3 regions of the Bacillus sp. C1 genome follow, and region 1 is predicted to be linked to each of the others. Evidence: predicted binding sites of a transcription regulator. Region 1 holds the regulator's gene; each other region holds the start of a gene.
What was found. Region 1 encodes Rex, which represses fermentation and respiration genes when NADH is low (regulators of the CRP and FNR family bind a similar motif). Its sites were predicted from a motif close to TTGTGAAATATTTCACAA; they were not measured.
Positions count from the first base shown of each region.

Region 1 (3,292 bases):
TCTATAAGCTTTTCTATATAAGCATTCTTGTCTGTATTATTCAATTCTCATTTTTTCTAATTACAGCCTTTGCGATATGAATCTGCGTTTCTACTTATCGTATGTTACAATATGAAAGACACCCTAAGTTGTTTTCTCTATACATACAACTTTTTCCTGTCTGCTATTTCATTTTCAAATAAAAATTTACAAAAAAATCATAATATGCATTCACATGATGTATCTTCGGGTGGGTATTTACATGCTATCCTCCCCTATCCCATACACTAGAGTTAGAAAGGATGGTTAAACCGTTTGAAAAAACAATATTGGTGGATTATAGTTACATACATTCTGATGCAGTTATCAGGCATTGTTGGATTACCACTTCTTCTGAAAACTGGACTATATGATAACAGGGGGTTCACTAGAGAAGAAAAACTACAAATACTAACTGGACACTGGGCAATCATTAGCTTTTTCATCGCATTATGCATTGTACTTTTGCTCCTCAGAACAGACATTCGCGATCGGCACTTAAATACAAAACGTGCTACTATTCCTGCCACAATTGGCTGGATCTTTATTGGTTTCTTTTTAGCTCTCTTTTCTCAAACGATTGCAGGTACAATCGAAATGCACTTACTAGGCATAAAGCCAGGTTCTGAAAATACAGCACAGTTAATGGATATCGCAAGGACGACACCTTGGTTCCTGATTGTTATATCAATAATCGGTCCTATTTTAGAAGAGATTGTCTTTAGAAAAATCTTATTTGGTACACTTTATAAAAAATTCAACTTCTTTATCGCTGCAATTATTAGTTCCCTTGTGTTCGCAGCAATTCACTTTGATTTTACGCATCTACTGGTCTATACTGCCATGGGTCTTGTATTCGCCTTCTTATATGTGAAAACAAAGCGAATTATCGTTCCTATTATGGCTCATGTTGCAATGAATACATTAGTTGCAATCACTCAAGTAATAATAAGTAACGATCAAATACAAGAAATGATTAAAAAAGCAGAGCAAATGCAAGGATTTATCGGAGGATTTTAAAATATGAGGAACTCACCATTGTTCATGTCAGCACTGTATTTTCTTCTTGGATGTGTCTTTACACGTTATGCAATCACGAACGTTACAGATACAATCTGGAACTTTTGGACACTGCTGTTTGCTGTTATGGCGACAATTGACTTTAATTTGGCACTTCGACTTCTCTTAATAAAATTCACAAAGAAAAAGCCACAATAAAACGCAGAGGGATTCCTCTGCGTTTTATTGTGGATAATTTTTCAAAAAATAAACTAATGTTTGTAATTCTACAGCTAAATCAATATGATGAATTCTTATATTTTCCGAAACATTTAATCGTGCTGGTGTAAAATTTAAAATCCCATGTATATTTGTTTCGGCCAATCGATCTGCTACAGTTTGTGCAACAGTAGCAGGTACTGTTAATATTGCCACTTGTATATCATTTGTTAAACGCTCTTCTAATTCGTCTAAATGATATACAGGGATTCCTCCGATTTCTTTTCCAACTTTCTCTTCATTGACATCAAAAGCCATTTCAATCTTTGTATTATTATTTTTCGTGAAATTGTAATGTAAGAAAGCGGTCCCTAAATTACCTACTCCAATAAGCGCTACACGTGTTATATCATCTTGATCGAGCGTTTCCCGGAAAAATGATAGTAAATAATTCACATTATATCCATATCCCTTTTTCCCTAACGCTCCAAAATATGAGAAATCTCTTCGAATTGTTGCCGAATCTACTTTTACAGCCTCACTCAATTCTGCTGATGAAACACGTTGCTTACCAGAAAGCGATAAGTTTTGGATAAATCGATAGTATAGAGGCAATCTTTTGGCAGTGGCCTGTGGAATCTTCTGCTGATCCATGTAATCTCTCCTCTCTTCCTATCTTTGTTCATAGACTGAAAACAAATACAGAAGTTTAGCACTTATGACTTTCCTTGTATAATAGAGAAAAGACTTCTCTCTTTATTTTAAACTATACACTATTTTTAGTATGATTGAGAAATATAAACATGGCAAAGTTAAGAAATTAGTTGAGGTGAAAACATTGATTTTATTACAAGTGAACGGGCTTTCAAAATTATACGGTGCTGAAACAATTCTTGCAAACATTAAATTGGAAGTTCAAACAAAAGATCGCATTGCACTCGTTGGTCGAAATGGTGCTGGAAAATCTACATTATTAAAAATAATTGCCGGCGAATTATCCCACGATGGTGGAGAAATTATAAAACCGAAAGATGTTTCGATTGGGTATTTAGCCCAAAATACTGGTTTAGAAACTTCTTTAACAATTTGGGATGAAATGCTTACCGTCTTTACACATCTAGAGCAAATGGAAAAGAAACTTCGAAGGTTAGAACAGGAGATGGGTAAAGAAGAGAACTTTTCAAATGCTACTACATACGAAAGATTACTCGCTGATTATGATCAATTACAGTTAAACTACAAAGATCAGGGGGGGTATCAATATGAAGCTGATATTCGCTCCATTTTAAGTGGGCTTGGTTTTCCTATCGAAACACACCAAACAACAATTTCTACGTTAAGTGGTGGTCAGAAAACGAGACTTGCTCTTGGTAAACTACTATTAACTAAACCAGATTTACTCATTTTGGACGAGCCAACAAACCATTTAGATATCGATACACTAACATGGCTTGAACAATATTTACAAGGCTATCCTGGCGCTATTTTAATCGTCTCCCATGATCGCTACTTTTTAGATAAGCTTGTTACACAAGTATATGAAATTTCTAATAAAGAAAGTAGACGATATGTTGGAAATTATAGCAAATATTTAGATTTAAAAGCTGCATTATATGAACAAGAAATGAAACGTTATGAAAAACAACAAGAGGAAATTGCTAAGCTGGAAGACTTTGTTCAAAAGAACATCGCCCGTGCTTCTACAACAAAACGTGCTCAAAGCCGCCGTAAGCAATTAGACCGAATGGAATTACTAACTAGGCCCTTAGGTGACTCTAAATCTGCATCGTTCCACTTTGACATCGAAAAACAAAGCGGAAATGACGTATTACAGGTAAAGGATGTTTCAATTGGGTATGACAAAGAAGCAGTTATCGAGCATGTAAATATGCGTTTGACCCGAGGAGATAGTGTCGCACTAGTCGGTCCAAATGGTATTGGAAAATCTACATTATTAAAATCGATTGTGAATAAGTTGAAGCCGTTAAGGGGAGAAGTTTCTTTCGGTTCAAATGTATCCATTGGATACTATGATCAAGAACAGGCAAACTTAACA
Region 1 covers NZ_JBTMZT010000024.1:3,911-7,202, reverse strand. Annotated here, with positions in the region: gene ACX5JI_RS26115 (CPBP family intramembrane glutamic endopeptidase) at 295-1,038, shown strand; gene ACX5JI_RS26110 (YdiK family protein) at 1,042-1,236, shown strand; gene ACX5JI_RS26105 (redox-sensing transcriptional repressor Rex) at 1,261-1,890, opposite strand; gene ACX5JI_RS26100 (ABC-F family ATP-binding cassette domain-containing protein) at 2,075-3,292, shown strand, end outside.

Region 2 (3,292 bases), on a different contig from region 1:
AATTTTCAACGAAACAATTTTATCAATATTTGCTTGAAGCGCAGGTTTTTTTACAAAAGACAATTGATATACTAGAGCGAGTAATGTATACAAAAAAAGCAGAGTTTCAATCTGTGAAAACAATTATGCATACCATTGAAAATAATGGGTCTGTAACGGACAGAGAGAAGCAAAAATATCGAAATATCCATTTACTGAAAGAGGCAGACTTACGTAAAGCGTCTGTGAAAATACAAGAGTATAAAATTTTAGATCATATCGTACACCAAGCTGTACTATACTTTCGAAATATGTTGAATTCATCATTTTGGCGAGGAATTTCTGAAAAAACAAGTATAACGATGCACTCGTTACCTGTTACGCATCAGAAATTGTTATACCATTTAGAGTTTTTCCCGCGTTATAATCAGCAATCTCCAGCACTGTTATTTGTTTATAAACCTACGTTTTTAGTGTATGAGTATTATGTATTTTTCATCATCATTTCTATATTGCAACAATTGAAGTTTAAAGACGAAATTCCACTGCGCCAACAAATTCAAACTTATTTTTACCTAGATGGTTTACAAGACGGTACGACAATCGTTTTAAATCGTGAAAATATCCAAATCCATGTAGCGTTTAATGATCTTATTGAAACCCATCCACTCATCGCGCTTAGTAAAGGCAGTCATTTTTATAATGGAGAAGATACGAAAAAGCCAGACATTCGTCTAGATTGTTATGTGAAGAAAGGAGAACGTTATGAGTACCAGTCCTCAATTATTATTGAGGTGAAATATAGCCCCATGTTTAATATTTTTCAGCCTGTAGGCAATACAAAAGCAACAGAACAAATGTATAAATATTGGTCTATTAAATATGTAGAAGAACAGGATGGAAAAAGAGTTTTTCACAGAAGGGCGATTCATGAAGTGATTTGTGTGTATCCAGGCAGTCATATGCATGGGAAGAAGATAGAAGCAGGTTGCGGGATCTTTTTGCAATTATATCCATATAAAACGAAGCAAGGAGAAGAAAAATTAGCAGGACAGAATGGTCTTGTACAAATTTTTGAGAAATGGTTAAAAATTACAGTAACATAAAAAGAAATCCTTTGTTTCGAAAAGGATTTCTTTTTATGTACTTTATATGAAACGTTACACATACACTTTATGAATGAAGTATTTTCAATATAAATAGGAATCATTTTTTCTTTTTGTAAAAATTTTATATAAATCTAAAACTTGAATAGGAGATCATTTTAGTTTATAGAATCTATAATGAAGTAGTAAATAGTTTTAGGTTGCATACGAAGATTTGTTCTTATATGATAGATAGTGAAAGCGTTATCAAAAATAGTACGTCGATGGGAAAGGCGGGGAAATATGTTCCAGCGTGTTCAAACAAAGGAAGAACATTTTTTGTTCGAGCAATTGTGGGGAGATTTTTGTGAAGAGCGAAATTTAATGTTTGTAGAGCGAAATTTAAATCCATCACGATTTTTATTAATAGAAGGTGGACAATATACCGGTACAGTAGAGTGCATTCGATATATGAAGCCTGAACAATCTAATTCTGAGTTTTTCTATCCGTTTTCTAAAAATGAGTTAGTGCAAGGGTTAAGAAATGTTTATGAAATAGGAAAGTTAAGTATTGCGAAAATTTCGCGCGGAAGAGGGCATTTTAAGAGACTCGTAGCTATTTTATTTATCCATGCTTTAGAAATGAAAGCTGAGTGGTATATTGCTGTTGTTACAAAAAGAATGTATATGTATTTACTAACACTAGGGTTTCCAATTGAACCAATTGATGACCCGTTTCCTTTTCACGATACATTACAAGGGGTACCTGTTCGAATTCACGCTCGGAAAGGAATAACTCATTTGTATTCTTTAAAAGAATTCCGGGATATTATTCAAGGGAATGCTTATGCACAGGCATTAATCAAAGAGAACAGTAAAAATATTATGTTAACAAGATGAAGTGTCACAAATTTTAATAAATTATTGTGATTGATATCACATCCTTTTTTCTTCATATATATTACGATTTAGTTGTAATGACTGATTAGGAGAGGGTGGGATGACATGTTTTGCTATCAATGTGAACAAACCAAGGCCGGTGGCTGTAAAGTAATGGGTGTTTGTGGGAAGAATGAAACAATTGCAAGTTTACAAGATACAATTGTGTTTGGATTAAAAGGAATCGCGGCTTATCGTACTCATGCTGCACAGCTCGGATATACAGATCCGTTTGTGGATGCTACAACTCATGAAGCGTTATATATGACATTAACAAATTCTAACTTTAATGAACAAGAGCATATTGATATGGCTATGAAAGTTGGAAAATCAGCTTTACGGGTAATGGAACTGTTAGATGAGGCGCATACGAATCATTTTGGTATGCCAGAACCTGTTCAAATTACACAAAACTGTGTTGAGGGTAAGGCCATTGTTGTTACTGGCCATAATTTATTTGCATTAGAGGAATTATTAAAACAAACAGAAGGAAAAGGAATTAATATTTATACGCATTCGGAAATGCTACCAGCGCACGGGTATCCGCAGCTGAAAAAATATCAACATTTAAAAGGAAATATCGGTAAGGCATGGTATGATCAGCGACGTCTTTTTGGAAAATTTACTGGTGCGATATTGGCTACAACAAACTGTGTTATGCCAATTAAAGGATCCTACTCTGATCGCTTCTTTTCATATGATATTGCTGGCCTTGAGGGCGTACAGAAAATTGAAAATGATGATTTTACACCAGTAATTACAAAAGCGCTAGCACTTCCAGAAGTACATATGGAATCGGATGAACAGTTGGTAACGGGTTTTCATCATCATACAGTATTATCATTAGCACCAGAAATCATCCAGGCGGTAAAGGAAGGGAAAATTAAGCGATTCTTTGTTATCGCAGGTTGTGATGCACCAGGTAAAGGTGGAGAGTATTATCGTGAATTAGCAACGTCACTTCCACAAGAAACTGTTATTTTAACAACTTCATGTGGGAAATTCCGCTTTAATGATGTGGATTATGGGGTTGTACCAGGTACGGAAATTCCACGTTACATTGACTTAGGACAATGTAATAATTCTATTTCTACAATAAAAATAGCGGCTGCTTTAGCTGATGCTTTTCAATGTGAAGTGAATGAATTGCCAGTTAGTATTGTTTTATCTTGGTTTGAACAAAAAGCGGTTGCGATTTTACTAGGACTATTTAGTCTCGGGATTCAAGATGTTCGTATTGGTCCAAAGGCACCTGAATTTATTTCACCTGGTGTGCTTGATGTATTGCA
Region 2 covers NZ_JBTMZT010000011.1:7,338-10,629, forward strand. Annotated here, with positions in the region: gene ACX5JI_RS21265 (hypothetical protein) at 1-1,085, shown strand, start outside; gene ACX5JI_RS21270 (hypothetical protein) at 1,368-1,964, shown strand; gene hcp (hydroxylamine reductase) at 2,070-3,292, shown strand, end outside.
Region 2: hcp (hydroxylamine reductase) is a predicted target of Rex. The motif match lies at 1,989-2,006, and genes of this name have one in related genera.

Region 3 (3,292 bases), on a different contig from region 1:
AGCCACTTTGTCGTTATATTAGCTCGTAAAAAAGAAGAAATGATGTATAACTCTTCCTATATTTCTAACTTTATGAAAAATATTCAGCAGCTCCCCGAGGAAGTCATAACAATGAAACGTGGTTTTTATAAGGAATTTCAACAATCCGATTTCCAATTACTTGAAAACGATCGTGCTATGTTTGATTGGGCTTCTAAACAAACATACATCGCTCTCGGTAATATGATGACTGCTGCTGCCCAAATTGGCATTGATTCTTGCCCAATTGAAGGGTTCCATCAAGAAAAAGTAGATGCGATTTTAAAAGAAGAAGGAATTATCTCTAATGATACATTTGGTGTGTCTATGTTAGTTGCTTTCGGTTATCGCGCGGAAGAACCAAAACGGGATAAAACTCGTCAAACAATGGATATGGTTGTGGAATGGATTAAATAAAGTAACAGGGTGTCTACAAAAGACATCCTTTTTCAGGTCGTGAAGAAAGGGAAATGCTACAAAATTATAAAAGAAAAATGGTGAATGAAATTTTATCAGCGATCTTTCAAATATAACAACCATTTCTCACAATATATCAGCGCAAATTTGAATATATCGACCATTTGGCAAAGGCTATCGACGAACAAACGACAAAAAAACAGGTCCCCCTTAGCTCCTGTTTCCCAATAAACTGCTAAAAGACATCCTTTTTTCATTGGTAATAATGCGCTTGCTCACAGCTAAAAATAAAATTATCACTTATAGTAAAAAGATATTTCTTGCATTTTCATCATGCTTACACCCAAAATAAGAAGTAGACTGCTTGAAAAAGAAAGGTGATTGCTGTGACAAATCGTACGGCATTATCAAATGACTTAAAGGAATTACTTGCATCTGTTGAATATAAAATACAGATTAGTAAAGGAAGTTATATTTTCCAAGAGGGGATAGAGGCAAAAGAACTTTATATCGTTCGCTCTGGAAAAGTACAGATTAGTAAAATTAGCGCTGACGGACAAGAGTTAACGCTTCGCATTTGTTCAAAGGACGATATTATTGGGGAATTAACATTATTTACAGACAATGCAAAGTATTTATTAAATGCAAAATGCCTTGAAACTGTTGAAGTTGGAGTCATTAAACGGGATGCTTTAGAAAAGGCATTACTGCAAAAACCAGCTCTTGCATTTGAATTTATGAAATGGATTAGCGAACACTTAAGAAGAATGCAAACAAAATTTCGTGATTTAGTATTACACGGAAAAAAAGGTGCCCTTTATTCCACACTCATTCGTATGACAAACAGTTATGGCATATTAAAAGAAAATGGCATCCTTATCGATCTACCTTTAACGAATCAAGAGCTTGCGAATTTCTGTGCAACCTCACGTGAAAGTGTAAACCGTATGTTAAATGATTTAAAAAAACAAGGAATTCTTTCTATTCATAAAGGAAAAATCACAATTCATGATCTACAATTTTTAAAATGCGAAATTGCTTGTGAAGATTGTCCTACCTCTATTTGTAGTATTGAGTAGCCTCTCTATTTGAGATGCTACTCTTTTTTCTTTCTCCCTTACTCTACAAAAAAAGAATCACTCTTCGATGTGAAAAATGTCACAACTTCTCAAAAAGTGTTACAAATCTGATTTTTGACAATCTGTTGAACTGTGATAGATATCACATCTCTATTTTGCATGCTCTCTTATAGTGAAAATAAGAAAGAGAGACGCAATAAAGGAGTGAACAGTATGAAAAAGAAACCTTCAGCATTAATGAAACGTTTAAAATATTTTTCCCCAATAGATCGCTATAACGACAATCATACACAAGAAACATATGAAGATCGTGAATGGGAAAACGTCTATCGAAAAAGGTGGCAACACGATAAAGTAATCCGTTCTACACACGGTGTAAACTGCACTGGCTCTTGCAGCTGGAATATTTACGTAAAGGATGGAATTGTAACTTGGGAAGGTCAAGAACTGAACTACCCATCTACTGGCCCTGATATGCCAGACTTTGAACCACGAGGATGTCCGCGCGGGGCAAGTTTTTCTTGGTACATTTATAGTCCTCTTCGCGTGAAATATCCATATGTACGCGGTGTACTTTGGAATATGTGGAAAGAGGAACTACAAAATCACAATTCACCATTAGACGCTTGGAAAAGCATCGTAGAAAATCCTGAAAAAGCACGTACGTATAAAGGGGCACGCGGTAAAGGCGGATTCATTCGTGCTAGTTGGGATGAAGTATTACAACTTGTTGCTGCTTCTTTACTATATACAGTGATCAAATACGGTCCAGACCGCAATGTTGGTTTCTCACCAATCCCGGCCATGTCCATGTTAAGTCATGCCGCTGGTAGCCGCTTTATGCAACTCATGGGCGGGCCGATGCTGAGCTTCTACGATTGGTATGCTGACTTACCACCAGCTTCTCCGCAAATTTGGGGCGATCAGACAGACGTACCAGAAAGTAGCGACTGGTATAACGCTGGTTACATTATGACATGGGGGTCAAACGTACCGATGACAAGAACACCAGACGCTCACTTCTTAGCGGAAGTGCGCTATAAAGGAACAAAAGTTGTTTCTGTAAGTCCTGACTTCGCTGAATCCACTAAGTTTGCTGATGAATGGATGAGCGTAAAACAAGGTACAGATGGTGCACTTGCAATGGCAATGGGGCACGTCATTTTACAAGAATTTTACGTAGACAAACAAGTGGAATACTTCACAAATTATGCGAAGCAATATACGGATTTCCCATTCTTTGTCACGTTACAACAACAAGGGGACCAATTCGTTGCCGATCGCTTCTTAAACGCAAATGATATCGGCCGTGAAACAAAGCTAGGTGAATGGAAACCTGTCCTTTGGAACGATAACACGAACGATTTCGCTACCCCACATGGCACGATGGGTTCACGCTGGGATAACGAAAAGAAATGGAACTTGCGTTTAGAAGATGAACAAACAGGTGAAACAATTGATCCACGCCTTTCCTTACTTGGTATGGAAGATACTGTTGGAACTGTACAAATCCCCTACTTCTCTGATGATGGAAACAAAATATTAGAACGTACCATTCCAGTGAAAAAGATCAGAACAGAAGAAGGCGACATTTTCGTTACAACTGTATATGACTTAACATTAGCAAATTACGGCGTTAACCGCGGACTTGGCGGGCAAGAACCGAAAGACTTCAATGATGATGTTCCATTTACCCCAGCATGGCAAGAGAAAATGACCGGAGTAAAACGTGAACTAATTATTCAAATTGCTCGTGAGTTTGCACAAAATGCCGTTGA
Region 3 covers NZ_JBTMZT010000013.1:51,720-55,011, forward strand. Annotated here, with positions in the region: gene ACX5JI_RS22630 (NAD(P)H-dependent oxidoreductase) at 1-435, shown strand, start outside; gene ACX5JI_RS22635 (Crp/Fnr family transcriptional regulator) at 822-1,514, shown strand; gene ACX5JI_RS22640 (nitrate reductase subunit alpha) at 1,728-3,292, shown strand, end outside.
Region 3: ACX5JI_RS22640 (nitrate reductase subunit alpha) is a predicted target of Rex. The motif match lies at 1,582-1,599, and genes of this name have one in related genera.